3 regions of the Kitasatospora sp. NPDC127111 genome follow, and region 3 is predicted to be linked to each of the others. Evidence: riboswitches for the same ligand, from Rfam matches in the RefSeq annotation. Region 3 holds a riboswitch; each other region holds the start of a gene.
What was found. Region 3 has a riboswitch for cyclic di-AMP ahead of ACFVHB_RS20430 (M23 family metallopeptidase). Riboswitches for the same ligand answer to the same signal wherever they lie in the genome.

Region 1 (5,652 bases), on a different contig from region 3:
TGAGGATGTTCATCATCGGGACCGGCAGGACGTGCGCGTTCGGGCCGCCCAGGTAACGGAACAGCGGCAGGTCGCTGGCCTCGGAGGCGGCGTGCGCCACGGCGAGCGAGACGCCCAGGATGGCGTTGGCGCCGAGCGAGGACTTGTCCGGGGTGGCGTCCAGGTCGAGCATGGCCTGGTCGATCAGGCGCTGCTCGGTGGCGTCGTAGCCGACCAGCTCCGGGCCGATCTGCTCGATGACGGCCAGGACGGCCTTCTCCACGCCCTTGCCGAAGTAGCGGTTCTTGTCACCGTCGCGCAGCTCCAGCGCCTCGAAGGCGCCGGTGGAGGCACCCGAGGGGACGGCGGCACGGCCGGTGCTGCCGTCGTCGAGGCCGACCTCGACCTCGACCGTGGGGTTGCCACGCGAGTCGAGGATCTCACGGGCTACGACGACATCGATGGACGGCACGAGGCATCTCCTAGCGGAAGCAGGTTCGGCTGACGGTGGGTGCTGTCGGCCGGACGATTGCGGAGTCGTTACGACCAGAGCCTAACCGCACGGGCTCCCGGGGCCACGCTGACCTCGGCCCCGTCTCAGCGTGTGGCCGCTCTACCCACCGGTAGTTCACCTGGTTGCCCGGCGGAAGGCGACCAGACGGGGACGAAGGGGCCGAATCCGGCCCCCGTTCGCGGTGTCGGCGGGCTCCCGGCGGTCGGCGTCGGCACGCTCCGGCGGTGGCCGGCGTCGGTGGCCGGCGGCGGCACGCTCCGGCGGTGGCCGGCTGCGGTGGCCGGCTGCGCTGGTCGGCGGCGGTGGCCGGCTGTGGTGTGCGCCGGCCCGGTCCCGCCGGGCCGGCGGCGGATCAGCCGAGGTTGAGCACCTGGCCGGGCAGGATCAGGTTCGGGTCGGCGCCGACCGTGCCGCGGTTGCCGTCGTACAGCGTCTGCCAGCCGCCGGAGACGTCGTGGGCGGCGGCGATGCCGGCCAGCGTGTCCCCGGACCGGACGGTGTAGTCGTGGCCGGAGCGCTGCTGGGTGACGGGCGCGGCCGGGGCGCTCTGCGCGGCCGCCGGAGCCTCCTGACCCGTGGTCCGGCCCGCGGCCTGGCCCGCGGCGTGGCCGGCGTACTGCTGGTAGATGTCCTGGTGGCTGGTCCAGTACCAACCACCGTCGTTCTGGTACCAGTACACCTTCGCGTCGGCGTCCCAGCCGTCGTGGCCGGAGAACGCCGGGGCCTGGGTCTGCTGCTGGGCCTGCGGCTGCGCGTACTGCTGGGCGGCGGGCTTCTGCGCCTGCGGCCCGGCCGGCTGGGCGGGCTTCTGGACCGGCTTCGGCTGGGCGGGCTTCTGGACCGGCTGCTGCGCGGCGGGCTTGGCGTCCGCCGAGGTGTCGACCGCGGCCGGGGCGCCGCCCTTGCTCAGACCGGCCTTCTGGGAGCAGACCGGCCAGGCGCCCGGCCCCTGCGAGGCGAGGACCTTCTCGGCGACCGAGATCTGCTGCGCCTTGCTGGCCTGGTTGGCCTGGGGCGCGTACGACGTGCCGCCGTACGCCTTCCAGGTGCCGGAGGTGAACTGCAGACCGCCGTAGAAGCCGTTGCCCGTGTTGATGCTCCAGTTGCCGCCGCTCTCGCACTGGGCGACCGCGTCCCAGGTGGAGACCGGGGCGGCCGAGGCGCCGGTGGCGGTGAGGATCGGCATCGCGAGTCCGACGCCGGCCACACCGGCGACGGCGATGGCCTTCTCGGCCTGGGTACGACGACGGTGACGGCCAGTTCCAACGAACAGCATGAAGGTCCCTCTCCGCACGCCTGCGAGGTGAGCTGTCGGGTTCGGACCGGGAGGTGGCCCGGCCGCCGTGCGCGGAATCGCTTCCGCTCGGGCGGCTTCACCCCGAGCCGTGGGGAACGGCAACAAACCTGGTTCCCCCGCCCCTGCCCAGGGTTCTGGTCGGTTTCCCGTGACGCGGCGGGCAGGATTCGGCGTCCCGCGCACGAGGTCCGCAGCTGCGAACTCAACGGAGAGTAGACAGATCCTCTTACCAATCACAAGCTCATATCGCCGATATCACACAGAAATTACGGCGTGTGGTCGATCGCCCACCAACGGAGGCGGTATGTCCGCTTTGATGGTGGTTCAACCCCCGGAAAACGACGCACCGGCGACGTCTCGTCAGCGTGTCGGAGCCTCAGCCGGAGGTGTCGGCGGCGCCGGCGGACGGCTCCACGGCCTTCTTCTCCGGGCTGAATTCGACCGGAAGCTCACGAAGTCCACGCATGATCAGACCGCCGCGCCAGCGCAGATTGTCCGGGCTTTCGGCAAGCCGCAGATCCGGCAGCCGGGTGAGCAGGGTGGCCAGTGCCGCCCGCCCTTCGAGCCGGGCCAGCGGGGCGCCGATGCAGTAGTGGATGCCGTGCCCGAAACCCAGGTGCGGGTTGTCCGTCCGGGTCAGGTCTAGGCCGTTCTCGTCGGCGAACCGCGCGGGGTCCCGGTTCGCCGCGGCGAGCACCACCAGCACCGGGTCGCCGACCGGGATCTCCACCCCGCCGATGGTCAGCGGGCTGGTCGCGAAGCGCCAGGTGGCCAGCTCCACCGGCCCGTCGTAGCGCAGGAGTTCCTCGATCCCGGTTTCCAGCAGGCCGCTCTCGCCACGGGCGACCGACTCCTGCAGCAGCGCCCGCTGGCCCGGGTTGCGCAGCAGCGCGTACGTGCCGTTGCCGATCAGGTTCACGGTCGTCTCGAACCCCGCGAACAGCAGGATGAAGGCCATCGCCGCGGCCTCGTTCTCGGTCAGGTGCTCACCGTGGTCGCTGGCCCGGATCAGGCCGGAGATCAGGTCGTCGCCGAGGTCCGCCCGCTTGCGGTGGATCAGCTCGGCGAGGTACGCCCGCATCCGCTTCACCGCCCGGCCCACGCCGCCGCGTTGGCCGCTGCCGTGCCCCGGCTTCGTGTGCCGCAGCATCATCCCGGCCCAGTCGCGGAAGTCGTCCTGGTCCTCGGCCGGCACGCCCAGCATGTCGCAGATCGCGTAGATGGGGAGCGGGAAGGCGAACTCGTGGATCAGGTCGGCGCTGCCCCGGGCCGCGAAGCCGTCGATCAACCGGTCCGTGAGCTGCTGCACCCGCGGCTCGAACTCGGCCACCCGGCGCGGCGTGAACGCCTTCGACACCAGCCGGCGCAGCCGGGTGTGGTCCGGCGGGTCGATGTTCAGCAGGTGCGTCATCAGGTCGGCCTGGCGCTCGCCCGGGATGCCGACCCGGCCGGTGCGGTGCGCCTGCCCGCTGTGGTGCACCGGGTTCTTGGAGAGCCGGCTGTCGGCGAGCGCCTGCCGGGCGTCCGCGTACCGGGTGACCAGCCAGGCCTCGACCCCGCTCGGCAGGGTGGTGCGGTGCACCGGCTCGTGCTCGCGCAGCCAGGCGTACGCCGGGTACGGGTCGGCGGCGAACTCCCAGGTGAAGAGCGGCGGGCGGGCAGAATCGGGCTGAACTGGCATGTCTCGACGGTATCCGGTGCGGGGCGCGGCGGCGGGTCCCGGGCGCGGGGCCTGCGTGCGGGGCGGTGTACGGGGCCTGCGTGCGGTCCTGCGTACGGGTCCTGAGCGCGGTTCGGCGTGCGGGACCCGCGGTCGGGACCCGGCCGGTGTGGGCGGGGAGACGGGGCCCTTCCGGGGGTTGCCCGGTGCCGCAGGAGTGAGCCTGGTCACCTGCGGGGTATTCCCTGTTGCGGAGGGTCAGGACATGCCTACGATCCTCCGCAAAGCAGAACGTGGGCGCCGGTGCGGAGCCGCCCACAGGGAGGAGCGCACCATGCGGGTCACCGGGGCAGTCGTCGTCATCGCGGTACTCGACGGCGGGTCGGGCGCCGACCTGGCACGCCGCTTCACCGCCGCCGGCGCCGCCGGGGTGCTCGTCGCCGACCAGCGCGAGGGCATCGCCGAGGACCTCGCCACCGAGCTCGACCGGCCCGGCTGCCCCGTCGTCGGCGTCTGCGGCGACATCCGCCGCCCCAGCGACGTCGCCGCCCTGGTCGACACCGCCGAGAAGCACCTCGGCCCGATCGACCTGTTCTGCGTGGCCGGCTCCGACGGCGAGCGGATCATCTCCCTCGCCGACCTGCCCGACCACCTCGACCTGGAGCGGCTCGCCGAGCTGCTCGCGCTGGTCGGCGAGGCCATCGGCGAGGTCGTGGTCCCGCCGCAGCGCCGGCCGGTGGAGGACGTCGCTGCGGTCTGACCCGCCCCGCAGCGCTCGTCACCCCGCCGCGCTCACCGCCCCGGCTCCGGTCACTCCGGCCGGTCGGGCTCCAGCCCCTCGGAGGCGCGGACCGCGTCCCGGTAACCGCGCGCCGCCGCCCGCAGCGCCGCGTCCACGTCCACCCCCGCGTCGTGCGCCCGCTGCGCCACGGCGAGCAGCAGCGTGCCCGCCGACTCCGCGGTGAGCTCCGCCGGCAGCTCGTACGGCGCGTCCGGCACGCCCGCGACCCCGCCCCGGCGCACCCGCGACACCAGCTTCGCCGCGTACGCCAGCGACGGCAGCCCGGCCGGCACGCCGTCCAGCACCGACTCGCGCTCCGACTTCTCGGCCGCCTTCAGCGCCTCCCAGTTCGCCTCCACCTCGGCCGCGCCCGCGGCCTCGGCGTCCCCGAACACGTGCGGGTGGCGGTACATCAGCTTGTCCACGATGTCGCCGGCCACGTCGTCGATCGAGAAGGCGTCGGTGGGGTGCTCCTCGGCGATCCGGGAGTGGAAGAAGACCTGGAGCAGGACGTCGCCCAGCTCCTCGCGGAGCGTCTCGCGGTCCCCCTCCTCGATCGCCTCGACCAGCTCGAACGCCTCCTCGACGAGGTACTTCACCAGGCTGGCGTGGGTCTGCTCGGCGTCCCACGGGCAGCCGCCGGGCGAGCGCAGGCGGTCCATCACGGAGACCAGGTCCAGCAGGCGCGCACCCGGCAGGTCGTAGGAGCCCGGCAGCACCTCGATCTCGGGCACCTCGCCCGCGTGCTCCACGGCGAGGCGCGCCAACGCGTCGGTCAGCCCCGGGTCGCCGTCCGGGCTGCCCAGCCAGACCGTCGGGCCCGCCCCGGAGGCCTGCCCGGCGGGCTGCTCGGCGGACTGCTCGGCCGACCGCCCGGTCAGCAGGCGCGCCAGCGCCGGCGCCGAGCCGGGCGTCACGACCTCCACCTCGACCCCGGCCTGCCGCACCGCGGCCACCTGCGGGTTCGCGGCGTCCCCCGCGAGCACCCGCCCGGCCGACCGCAGCGCCTCCCACGCCGGCCACGCCAACAGCCCGGGGGCCACCCGGTGGGTAGTGGTGAGCAGGATCAGCTTCGCGCCGGGAAGATTCGTCACACCCCGAACCTACCCGCCCCCACCAGCCCCGTGCCTCCACGTTTCCCCCACCCGCCCCCGCACCGGCAGTCGGCCTCGCCGACCCCCCGCGGCACCCACCCCACACACCAGAAGTCGGCCGGTCCGACTCCCCCCGCGCCCCACGCGGCCGCCCCGGCCAACCAACCCCCGCACCAAAAGTCGACCCAGCCGACTTCCCACTCCGCCCCTCCCCCGGCCCCCGGCCCCCACGACAGCCAACACCCGCGCACCAAAAATCGACCGGGCCGACTCCCTACTCCACCCCCGCCCCCTACGCAGCCACCCCATGCACCAGAGGCCGACCCG
Region 2 (5,652 bases), on a different contig from region 3:
AGCAGGGCCGCCGTTCGGCCCGCGAGGGGCGCAGCGTCGAGGACATGCGGCTGCGGCTGCTGCTGGACACCGTGCTGCAGTCGGCGCAGGGCCTGCAGCGGGAGCTGGCGCTGCCGGTCTCGCAGATCCGGCCGGCCGACCTGGTGGAGGCGGTGGTGCCGGGCGCGGCCTCGCCGCACGACGTGGCCCGGCGCGGGCTGGCCGAGGACGATCCGGCGCTGCTGGACCAGCTGCTGGCGATCCCGCAGGTCCACCTGGTGGTGGACGGCTACAACGTGACCAAGACCGGCTACCCGACGCTGCCGCTGGAGCAGCAGCGGATCCGGCTGCTGGGCGGGCTGGCGATGCTGGCCCAGCGCACCCAGGCGGAGGTCACCTGTGTGTTCGACGGGCAGGACCTGGACGTGCCGGTGATCATGGCGCCGCCGCGCGGGGTCCGGGTGCGGTTCAGCCGGACCGGGGAGACGGCGGACGAGCTGATCAGACGCCTGGTGCGGGCCGAGCCGCAGGGCCGGCCGGTGGTGGTGGTCTCCACCGACCGGGAGGTCGCGGAGGGCGTGCGGAAGGCGGGCGCGCGCCCCGTCGCCTCGGTGCTGCTGCTCAACCGGCTGGCGCGGCCGTAGGCTGTCGCGAACCCCGCCCGGACCGGCGTGACACCTGGTCAGCGCCCGGTTCGCGGTGATGTGGGGATTCCGTGAAGTCATGGCGTCGGGCTGGAGTTCACGCCATCGGGGGAGTGGCGGAAAGCCTGGATCTTCACTAGGGTCTGGCGTCAAACCTATTTTCCGGATTCTCACCCGATCGGGTGAGTCCGTTGGAAGAAGGAGCCGGTCCCTTGGCCTCCCACCGCCGTCCCAAGCAGCCGAGCCGCGCGCGGGTCTCCGTGCTCACCGCTGCCGCTGCGACCGCGGTCGCCCTCTCCGCCCAGGTCGCCGCGCACGCCGCACCGAGTCCGTCCCCCAAGAAGGACGACGTGAAGGCGCAGATCGACCAGCTGCAGGAAGAGGCGGAGCAGGCGACCGAGAAGTACAACGGCGCCAAGGAGCGGGCGGACCAGCTGCGCAAGCAGGCGGACCAACTGCAGGACCAGGTGGCCCGCGGCCAGGACCAGATGACCCAGCTTCAGGGCGGGCTGGCGGCGGTGGCCGGCGAGCAGTACCGCAGCGGCGGCATCGACCCGTCCGTCCAGCTGATGCTCTCCTCCGACCCGTCCGGCTACCTGGACAAGGCCTCCAGCGTCCAGCAGGCCAGCTCCAGCCAGACCGAGGCGCTCAAGGGCCTCCAGGACCAGCAGCGCCGGCTGGACCAGCAGAAGGCCGAGGCGGCCGCCATCCTGGCCTCGCTGGACAGCACCACCAAGGACCTGAACCAGGCCAAGGCGGACGTCAACAAGAAGCTCAAGGAGGCCCAGGACCTGCTGAACTCGCTCAGCGCGGCCGACCGGGCCGCCCTGCGCGCCCAGCAGCAGCAGGAGGACCGGGCCTCGCGCGGCTCCGAGCGGGCCGACCTGGGCAGCCTGCCGCAGGCCGGCGGCTACGCCGGTGCGGCCGTGTCCAACGCGATGAGCAAGCAGGGCTCGCCGTACGTCTGGGGCGCCACCGGCCCGAGCACCTTCGACTGCTCCGGCCTGATGGTCTGGGCGTACGGGAAGGCCGGCATCTCGCTGCCGCGCACCTCGCAGGCGCAGGGCAACGTCGGCGCCCGGGTGCCCTCGCTCGCCGAGGCCCAGCCCGGCGACCTGATCATCTACCGCAGCGACCGCAGCCACGTCGGGATGTACATCGGCAACGGCATGGTGGTGCACGCGCCGCACACCGGTGACGTGGTCAAGGTGATGAAGGCCGACGCGATGCCGATCAACACCATCCGCCGGGTCTGACGGACCGACACGCCCGCGGGCCGCGTCCCGGCCCTGTGATCCGCGCCACCCCGGAGCCGGGGTGGCGCCGGCGTGTCCGGCGGCAGGGTGACAAGCGATCAGCTCCGCGTACGGCACCGATCACGCCCGGTCATATTCACAAATGAACTTGGTTATTCTTCCGTCTTTTTTCTGACAAGGATTTGAACGGATCACGGTTCTGTTACTAGGGTCGTGCCTCGAACCACCGCACAGTCGATCACCCAGCCCGGGTGGCGGCGGTGGTTTACCGCCGAGTTCGTGAAGCAGCGGGACGGGTCGCACGACCTGTCGGACGGGGAGCCCAGCAGTCGGGGGCGCTGTGGAGCGGAGCCGGGGAACCACGTTCCTCCGGGGTGAATCGGCGCCAGGTCGGCCGGTGGAACGGCCGGTGAGGCGTCGTAGGGCAGCTTCCGGCCCGAACCCGTCAGCTCACCCGGTAGGCGGGCGTTGGAAGAAGGAGTCCGCCTTCGTGGCGTCCCATCGTCGTCCCAAGCCTGCCGGCCGCGCCAAGGTCTCGATCCTGACCGGCGTCGCCGCCGCCGCCGTCGCCCTCTCCGCGCAGTCCGGTGCCCACGCCGACCCGACGCCGACCAAGGACCAGGTCAAGGAGCAGGTCGACCAGCTCAACGAGCAGGCCGAGCAGGCGACCGAGAAGTACAACGGCGCCCAGGCCAAGCAGCAGGAGCTGCAGAAGCAGGTCGGCCAGCTGCAGGACAAGGTGGCCCGCCAGCAGGCCGCGGTCACCGACGCGCAGGGCGGCCTCGCCGAGATCGCCGGCGAGCAGTACCGCACCGGCGGCATATCGTCGACCGTCCAGCTGATGCTCTCGTCCAGCCCGGACAACTTCCTCAACCAGGCCGGGGCCCTGACCCAGGCGAGCAGCACCCAGTCCGGCGCGCTGAAGGAGCTCCAGGAGCAGCAGCGCAGGCTCGACCAGGACCGCAACGAGGCCCAGGCCAAGCTCGGCGAGCTGGAGGCCACCACCCAGCAGCTGAAGGCCTCCAAGGAGGAGGTCCAGGCCAAGCTGGCCAAGGCCCAGGAGCTGCTCAACACGCTGACCGAGCAGGAGCGCCAGGCGATGCGCGCGGCCGAGGAGAAGGCCGCCGCCGAGGCGAAGGCGAAGGCGGACGCCGCCGCCAAGGCCGCGGCCACCGCGAAGGCGGACGCCGACCGCGCCTCGCGCGACAGCGGCCGCACCGACCTCAGCGGCAGTTCGCAGGCGTCCACGCCGGCCCCCAAGCCGGTCGCCGCGGGCAGCTCGCGCGGCGCCGCCGCGCTGTCCATCGCGGCCACCAAGGTCGGCAGCCCGTACGTCTACGGCGCCGCGGGCCCGAACTCCTTCGACTGCTCGGGCCTGATGGTCTGGGCGTTCAACCAGGTCGACGTGTCGCTGCCGCGCACCTCCCAGGAGCAGGCGGGTGCCGGCACCCGGATCGGCTCGGACATCTCCCAGGCCCAGCCCGGCGACCTGCTGATCTTCTACAGCGACGCCCACCACGTCGGGATCTACGCGGGCAACGGCCAGGTGCTGCACGCTCCCAAGCCGGGTGCGTCGGTCCGCTACGAGGCCGTCTCCAACATGCCGCTGGCCTCCATCGTGCGGGTCTGATCCCCGCTCGGGCGCTCACGGGCCCGGTCTCCCTCGCGGGAGGCCGGGCCTGCGGCTTTTCCGGCGGCTCGGGCTGATGTCCGATTGGTGGGCGAATATTCGGGTTGGGAGGGGTTTGGACTCGCTCGCCCGGACTCGCTAACGTCTGCCACCGGACTCCCGCTGGAGAGCCGCCCGCCCCGGTGCGGCGGCGGGGCCGGGCCGCAGGATTGGAGCCGCCGTCGCATGGCCGTGCACCGCCGTTCCCCGCTGTCAGGTGCGCACGCTCTCGCCCGTGCGCTGGTGCTCACCGCGGCGGCCACCACCGTCCTGGGCATGGCGGCCGGCGGCACCGCCCAGGCCGCCCCCGGCGCGCCGGACGCGCCGTCGAACCGCAAGGACGTCAAGGCCCAGGTCGAGCAGCTCTACGACGAGGCCGAGCAGGCCTCCGAGAAGTACAACGCGGCGCTCGACGCCCAGCAGCGGCTGCAGCACGAGACCGGCACCCTGCAGCAGCAGGTCGCCGTCGCCCAGGACGAGCTCAACCAGCTGCGCGGCGACCTCGCCACCGTGGCCGGCGCCGAATACCGCGGCGGCGGCCTGGCCCGGACCGTCCAGCTGATGCTCTCCACCGACCCCGAGGGCTACCTCTCCAGGGCCCGCTCCCTCGACCAGGAGGCCGAGCGGCAGAACGACACCCTGCACGAGGTGGTGGCCCGTCAGCGCCGGCTCGACCAGCGCCGGGCCGAGACCTCCGTCAAACTCGCCGAACTGGACCAGACCCGCCGCGCGCTCGCCGAGGGCAAGCAGCAGATCCAGCAGCGGCTGGCCGCGGCGCAGAAGCTGCTCAACAGCCTGGACGCCGGCGAGCGGGCCCGGATGACCGCCCAGGACGCCCGCGAGGCCGAGCAGCGCGCCACCCGCGGCACCGACCGGCTCGACCTGGGCACCACTCCGCCCGCCTCCGAACGCGGCGCCGCCGCCCTGGCCGCCGCCGTGAAGATGATCGGCGCGCCCTACGTGTACGGATCCACCGGGCCCCGTGCGTTCGACTGCTCCGGTCTGATGTACTGGAGCTGGCGGCAGGCCGGAGTGACCCTGCCGCGCACCTCGCAGGCCCAGGCGTACGCCGGCCAGCGGGTCAGCCTCTCCGACGCGCGACCGGGAGACCTGGTGATCTTCTACCGGGACATGCACCACGTCGGCATGTACGCCGGCGGCGGGGTGATCGTGCACGCCCCCTACCCGGGCGCCAAGGTGCGGTACGAGAGCGTCAACGCCATGCCGGTCGCCGGGGTGATCCGGCTCTGAGTCGCCCCGGACTCATCCCGCCTCCCGCCGGCGCGCCCCCGGCCCGGCGGCCGGACGGTGACCCCGGGGTCCGCCGCTGCGTGCTGTCCCGGCGCGGCGCGCTGCTGCTCGCCGCCGGCGGGCTGGCCCAGCTCTCGCTGCCCGGCGCCGCGCCGGCCGCGCCCGCCGCGGCGGTGGCGGACCACCGGGCCGAGGTGGCCGCGCTGCTGGCCGCGCGGGCCCGGGCCCTGGCCGCCGGGCCGCCCGCACTGCCGCTGGCCGAGGCCGGCTACCGGAACCTGGTGCTCGGCCCCGGCGGTGCGCCCGACCGGCTCACCGCCACCGCCGAGCTGACCGTCCAGGTGGCCGGCTACGACGCGTACCCGGTGGTGTACCCACGCCGGCTGGCGCTGCGGCGCACCGACGGGGGCTGGCAGGTCGAGCGGGAGGAGAGCACGGGCGGCCCGCCGCCGCTGTGGGACCTCGGCACCGTCACGACCGTGCGCGGCGACCACTCCCTGGTGCTCGGCGTGGCCGGCGGGCCGGACCCTTCGGCGCTCGCCGCCGCCGCCGACCGTGCCGTGCCGGCGGTCGGCGCGGTCTGGGGCGAGCACTGGGCCGGGCGGCTGCTGCTCCAACTGCCCGCCACCGAGCAGCAGTTCGCCCGCCTGCTGGAGGCCGACACGGCGAGCTGGGCCGGCATGGCGGCGGTCACCACCGCGGCGCCCGGCGCGCCCTGGCACACCCCGGCCGACCGGGTGCTGGTCAACCCCGAGGCGTTCGGCGGGCTCAGCGACTTCGGCCGCCAGGTGGTCGTCACCCACGAGGCGGTGCACGTGGCGACCCGGGCCGACACCCGGGCCTGGACGCCGCT
Region 3 (5,652 bases):
CGAACAGTTCGGGGTAGGCGAAGATCAGGTACCCGCTGAGGGTGAGGGCGAAGGCGCCGTCGGCGAACGGGAGCCGGGGCAGCGCGGCGGCCACGTACTGCTGCGGGTGGGCCGCGGCGTCGGCGGTGAACAGCCGGCGGGCCCGGTCCCAGCTGCGCAGGTAGCGGTCACCGGGGCGGTGGCGGGCCCCGGGGTGGAGGTCGGGTCGGGCGGCCATCGCGGCGGCCATCGACGCCCGGGCGGCGAGGGCCCTGGCCGCGATCTCGGGCAGGGGCCGGGCGTACGCCGGGTCGGTGGCGATCACGTGGCAGCCCAGTTCGCGGGCCTCGGCGGTGAGGCCGGCCGCGCCGCCGGGGCAGTCGAGCAGCGGCCCGGGGAGGGCGGCGAGCTGGGCCCGGGTCAGGCCGAAGAGCCCGCAGTACTCGTCCAGCGGGCGGGAGGTGACGAGGACTCCGTCCTCTTCGGCGGCGGGACGGGCGGGACGGGCGGTGGCGGTGGCGGCGGCGACAGCGACGGTGGCGGCGCTGGGGGCGGTGGGGGCGGCCATTCGGCCATCGGAACACGGGCCGGCCCCGCCCGCATCCGGAGCGTCCGGGGACGGGCGGGGCCGGGCGCGCGGGGGTGGGCGCCGCCGGTCAGCGCCCCAGCAGGCCCCGGACGGCGAGCCGGTTGACGTTGGTGAGGCCGCGCACCAGCTGCGGGGTGAGGAAGACCAGGAACAGCCCGATCAGCGACATCCCGGCGATCTGCAGCGGCGACTGGACGTAGTAGGCGTGCTCGACGCCGTGGCCGTCCTTGAAGTCGACCACCCGGTAGCCGGGCCAGTCGGTGTAGGCCGGGAAGACCCAGTGGTAGAGCGGGTAGAGCGCGAACGACCAGCCGAGCAGCAGGAAGACCAGCGACAGCGTGAAGCTCAGGATCGCCCAGGGGAACATCAGCACCTGGTACAGCACGGCCTTCCAGCCGGCCGCGTCCGCCAGCCGGGCGGTGATCCCGCCCCACGTCCCGGGCCGCACCACCCGGACCGGCGCCGGGCCGGGCACGTCCAGCGCCAGCATGCCGCGGGCCCGGGAGCGTTCCAGCCGGCCGAAGCCGCGGGCGCCGGCGGTGAGCGCGGCCAGCACCGGCAGGCCGAGGACGGTGACGATGGTGCCGAGGCCGAGGCTGAACAGCGGGACGGCGAAGGCGAAGCCCGCGACGGCGACCGGGAGCCCGGTGAGCGTGAAGCCCAGCTCCCGGTAGTAGTAGGACGAGAACGGCGCCCGCCAGGCGTACGGCGGCTCCTGGGTACGGTAGGCGCCCTCGGGGCGGTCGTACGCGTCGCGCTGCGTGCTCTGGCTGGTGCTCATTGGCCGGGCCTCGGTCCTCGGGTCTGCGGCGGTGCCGGTCGGGCTGGTTCCACCAGGCTGTCAAAGGCGCGGGCCGGCGGACATCCGGGCCACCGGCGGACCGGGGGTGGGGTTAACCCCCCTGTCCGGGCCGGGCCGGCCACTCGTCGGCGAGCAGCGAGTACTGGAAGGCGTCGTGCCAGGCGCCGCCCCGGTACACGTCGTGCCGCACCCGGCCCTCCTGCTGGAAGCCGGCGCGGGTCAGCACCCGGGCGGAGGCCGTGTTCGCCACGTCGGCCAGGGCGGCCAGCCGGTGCAGGCCGAGCGGGCCGAACGCGAAGTCGCAGAGCAGTGCGGTGATCTCGCCCGCGTAGCCGTTGCCCCAGGTGTCGGGGCGCAGGGCGTAGCCGAGGGAGGCGGAGCCCCGGCCGCCGAGGGTGAGGGCGGCGTTGCCGATCGGGGTGGCGTCGGCCGGGTCGTCCGCGTCGGCGCGCCGGGTCACGGCGAGCCGGTAGACCGTCCGTTCCTCGCGGAGCGCCTCCTCCAGGTACTGCTCGATCTGGTCCGCGCAGTCCTCCCGGTCGCGCGGTTCGAAGGGCAGGTAGCGGGTGGCCTCCGGGTCGCCGAAGATCGCGTGCAGCGCGTCGACGTCGCCCGGGGTGTGCTGGAACTCGCGGATGGCCAGGCGGGGGCCGGTGAGTCGGACGGGGACCATGTCAGCCGACCCTACCCGGGCTTTGCGGTTACCGTACGTGACATGAACGATGAAGACCTGCGGCTCGCCCCGCGCACCAAGGCCGCCGAACTGCTCGCCTGGGCGGAGGCCGAGGGCCGGGCGCCGGTGGCCGCGGAGCCGCTGCGGGCGGTGCTGGCGCTGCTGGAGCTGGGCGAGGGCAGGATGCGCGACGGCTGGCCGGAGCTGACCTCGGACGCGGTGGAGCAGTTGCTGTACGAGCGGCTCCACCTGTACGTGCAGCCCGCGCCGGAGCAGGACCCGCTGGCGTACGGCGAGGCGGTGCGGCTGCTGATCGACCACCAGCGGGCGGTGAAGCGGCTGAACGCCAAGCGGCAGGAGCGGCTGCACGCCGAGGCCGAGTGGCAGGGCGAGGTGGCGGCCGGGCTGCTGCGCCGGGCCGATCTGGTGACCTGGCCCCGGCTGTACGCGCTGCTGCTGCACGCGCACGGCGTGGACGTCGCGGACGCGGCGGCGGTGCGGGAGTGGCTGACGGCGTTCCGGGAGCTGTCCGGGGAGGAACGGCGGGCCGGGTTCGAGGCGCTGGCGGAGGCGGGCTGGCTGGACGAGCTCGACGAGGAGGGCTGGGGTCCGGCCCGGACGCTGAGCGTGGGGATGGCCACCGACGGGGCCCGGCGGCTGCTGGAGCAGGGGCTGATGCGGCGCAGCTACCGCAACCTGGCGGAGCTGACGGCGCTGGGCCGGCCGATGCCGGACGAGCTGGCCGGGGATTTCGGCGCGTTCGAGGAGGCGGCGGCCGAGGCGGCGCTGGACCTGTGCGGGGCGTGGACGGTGCCGGGGCTGCCGAGGATGCTGCTGGCGGAGTTCCCGGACCTGGCGCCGGAGCCGGGCCAGGAGGAGATCGACGCGTACCTGGCGCAGCTGCCGCCGGAGTGAGCGTCGCGGCCCCGGCCGCCGAGCCCCTCGCGGAGGGTGACGGCCGGGGCCGGGCGGGCTGTCAGGGGGTGATGCCGCGCTGCTCGAACCAGGTCTCCGGGTCGACCGGGGCGCCGCCGCCGGGGCGCACCTCCAGGTGCAGGTGCGGGCCGGTGACGTTGCCGGTGGCGCCGACCTTGCCGAGCTGCTGGCCGGGGACGACCTTGCCGGAGCCCTTGATGATCGAGGAGAGGTGGCAGTACCAGATCTCGGTGCCGTCGGGCAGCGTCTCGACGATCCGGTAGCCGTAGGAGCCCGCCCAGCCGGCCGAGGTGATGGTGCCCTGGCCGACCGCGTACACCGGGGTGCCGGTGTCGGCGGCGAAGTCGAGACCGGTGTGCAGGTGGGCCCAGTAGGAGGCGCTCTGGCCGTAGTGGGCGGAGAGGTTGTAGTCGCGCACCGGCAGGTTGAGGGCGGCGAGCTTGGCCTTCTCGGCCTCCTCGGCGGCGCGCTTGGCCTCCTGCTGCTGGGCGGCGCGCTTGGCCTCGGCCTCCTTGGCGGCCTGGAGGCGGGCGGTCTCCTCGGCGGCGGTGCGCTGGCTGTCGGCCTGCTGCTGGATCCGGGCGGCGAGCGCGAGGCCGGGGTCGGCGGAGAGGGCGACCGGGGCCTCGTCGGGGGCCTCGACGGCGGGCGCGGCGGCCGGGGTCGCGGAGGCGAAGCCGGTGGCGCCGAGGGTGGCGGCGACGGCGGTGACGCCGAGCAGCGGCGCGGTCCCGCGGGTCTGACGCGGCATCCGGTGCCGGTTGGTCTCGGTGGCCTGCGGGGCGGCCTCGTCGGCGGGCCCGCCGGGCCCGGCACCGTACACGGGCCAGGGTTCGAGCAGCTGGGTGCCGGCTGCGGAGCCGGGCAGGTGTGCCGGAGAGTGCGTCGACGCCACGGAGGCGCGCTCCTTTCCTTCCTTCGCGCCTACCGGGTTAGCTGACGGGTTCGGAGCAGGAAGGTCTCCTACGGCTGGGCCTGGGCCCGGCCGATTCACCCCAAGGAACGTGGTTCCCCGGCTCCCTGGCCTGCCCGGAGGCCGGCCGGCGGGATTAGGCGACGGCGCACGGTGCCGTCTGGGTACGGCGTTGCGGACCGCGCTGCGTTATCAAACGTTAATCCTAGGAGCCCCTGATTCCAAGCCGTCCGTCCGGGACGAGCGGGGCCAGCACGGACCTTACGCGACCCGATGGGCGTTTTGGGGCGATTGACGACAACTCACACTACCGAACGTGATGGGACGTCAACGAACGACCGTCGTTCTGAGTACTCCTACTCATGTGCGGCCCGGCTGGCGCGACCATCCTGGCGCCATGAACGCACCGATGCAGTCACGCACCACGGCCGCGTACTTCGTCCAGGCCGTGCTCTCCTTCGCGATCTCGGGCACCGCCCTCGCGGTCGGGATCGCCTACCTCCCGGTGGGCGGCTGGACCCGGGCCTTCCTCGGGATCGGCCTGCTCTACACCGTCACCTCCTCGTTCACCCTGGCCAAGGTGATCCGCGACCGGCAGGAGACCAGCGAGATCGTCACCCGGGTCGACCAGGCCCGGCTGGAGAAGCTGCTGACCGAGCACGACCCGTTCAAGGTGGACGGCGTCTGACCGGCCGCCCGGACCGGGGCCGCCTTCAGCTTCTGCCAATAGCTTGACGGCTAAGGCTATTAGCCTTAGCTTTGTGGGTGTCGGCAGCACCGCCGACACCCGAGCCCGGCGGACCCAGGAGGCCCCCATGTCCGGCACCACCGCCCCCACCACCCAGTACCTCGACGTCACCGGCGGCCGGCTCGCCTACGACGACACCGAGCAGGGCGAGGGCGTCCCCGTCGTCCTGCTCCCCGGGATGCTGGACAGCCGGGCCGCCTACCGGCACCTGCGCCCGCTGCTGACCGCGGCCGGCCGCCGGGTGATCACCATGGACCTGCGCGGCTTCGGCGAGTCCTCGATCGTCTGGGACGACTACTCGCCGGCCGCGATCGCCACCGACGTCCTCGCCCTGCTCGACCACCTCGGCATCGAGCGCGCCGTCCTGGCCGGCAACTCGTACACCGGCGCCACCGTGGTCAAGGCCGCCGGGGACGCCCCCGAGCGGGTCGCCGGGATCGTCCTGCTGGACGCCTTCGTGGAGAACCTGCCGCCGACCGCCCTGCAGCGCGCGATGTTCGCCGTGATGGGCACGCTGCTGGTGCACTCGCCCGCGTTCTGGGGCCTCTACCACCGCAGGATGGCCTACCCGACCGCCAAGCCGGCCGACCTCGACGCGTACGTGGACGGGCTGGTCGCCGCGATGCGCACGCCCGGGCGCAGGACCGCGACCCGCGGCTACGTCCGCGGTGACTCCGCGCCCGCCGGCTGGACCGCGGCCGTGCGCTGCCCGGCCCTGGTCGTGATGGGCGGCAAGGACCCCGACTTCCCCCGGCCGGAGCTGGTCGCCGACCGGCAGGCCGCCGCGCTGCGCGCCCGCAAGGTGATGATCGAGGGAGCGGGCCACTACCCGATGGCCGACCACCCGCGGGCCACCGCCGACGCGCTGCTGACGTTCCTCGCCGAGCTGGCCTGAACCCCGCCCGCGCACCGGCCGCCCACGCACCACCCACGCGCCGGCCCACGCCCACCCACCGGCCCACGCGCCGGCCACGCGCCGCCGCCACCGCCGCCGCAACCACGGAGAACCCCC

Region 1: linked by a shared signal. The riboswitch ahead of ACFVHB_RS38985 (transglycosylase family protein) and the one ahead of ACFVHB_RS20430 (M23 family metallopeptidase) in region 3 are both predicted to bind cyclic di-AMP.
Region 2: linked by a shared signal. The riboswitch ahead of ACFVHB_RS31440 (NlpC/P60 family protein) and the one ahead of ACFVHB_RS20430 (M23 family metallopeptidase) in region 3 are both predicted to bind cyclic di-AMP.

What each region holds. Positions count from the first base shown of each region.
Region 1 covers NZ_JBHXTG010000130.1:100-5,751, reverse strand. Annotated here, with positions in the region: gene eno (phosphopyruvate hydratase) at 1-451, opposite strand, end outside; gene ACFVHB_RS38985 (transglycosylase family protein) at 846-1,769, opposite strand; cyclic di-AMP (ydaO/yuaA leader) riboswitch at 1,771-1,940, opposite strand; gene ACFVHB_RS38980 (cytochrome P450) at 2,167-3,471, opposite strand; gene ACFVHB_RS38975 (SDR family NAD(P)-dependent oxidoreductase) at 3,785-4,210, shown strand; gene ACFVHB_RS38970 (MazG family protein) at 4,261-5,325, opposite strand.
Region 2 covers NZ_JBHXTG010000069.1:8,837-14,488, reverse strand. Annotated here, with positions in the region: gene ACFVHB_RS31450 (NYN domain-containing protein) at 1-623, shown strand, start outside; gene ACFVHB_RS31445 (NlpC/P60 family protein) at 836-1,879, shown strand; cyclic di-AMP (ydaO/yuaA leader) riboswitch at 2,206-2,359, shown strand; gene ACFVHB_RS31440 (NlpC/P60 family protein) at 2,370-3,509, shown strand; gene ACFVHB_RS31435 (NlpC/P60 family protein) at 3,735-4,799, shown strand; gene ACFVHB_RS31430 (hypothetical protein) at 4,880-5,652, shown strand, end outside.
Region 3 covers NZ_JBHXTG010000032.1:20,032-25,683, forward strand. Annotated here, with positions in the region: gene ACFVHB_RS20410 (hypothetical protein) at 1-547, opposite strand, end outside; gene ACFVHB_RS20415 (sensor domain-containing protein) at 636-1,349, opposite strand; gene ACFVHB_RS20420 (GNAT family N-acetyltransferase) at 1,462-2,043, opposite strand; gene ACFVHB_RS20425 (hypothetical protein) at 2,086-2,958, shown strand; gene ACFVHB_RS20430 (M23 family metallopeptidase) at 3,020-3,874, opposite strand; cyclic di-AMP (ydaO/yuaA leader) riboswitch at 3,887-4,045, opposite strand; gene ACFVHB_RS20435 (YiaA/YiaB family inner membrane protein) at 4,290-4,580, shown strand; gene ACFVHB_RS20440 (alpha/beta fold hydrolase) at 4,708-5,535, shown strand.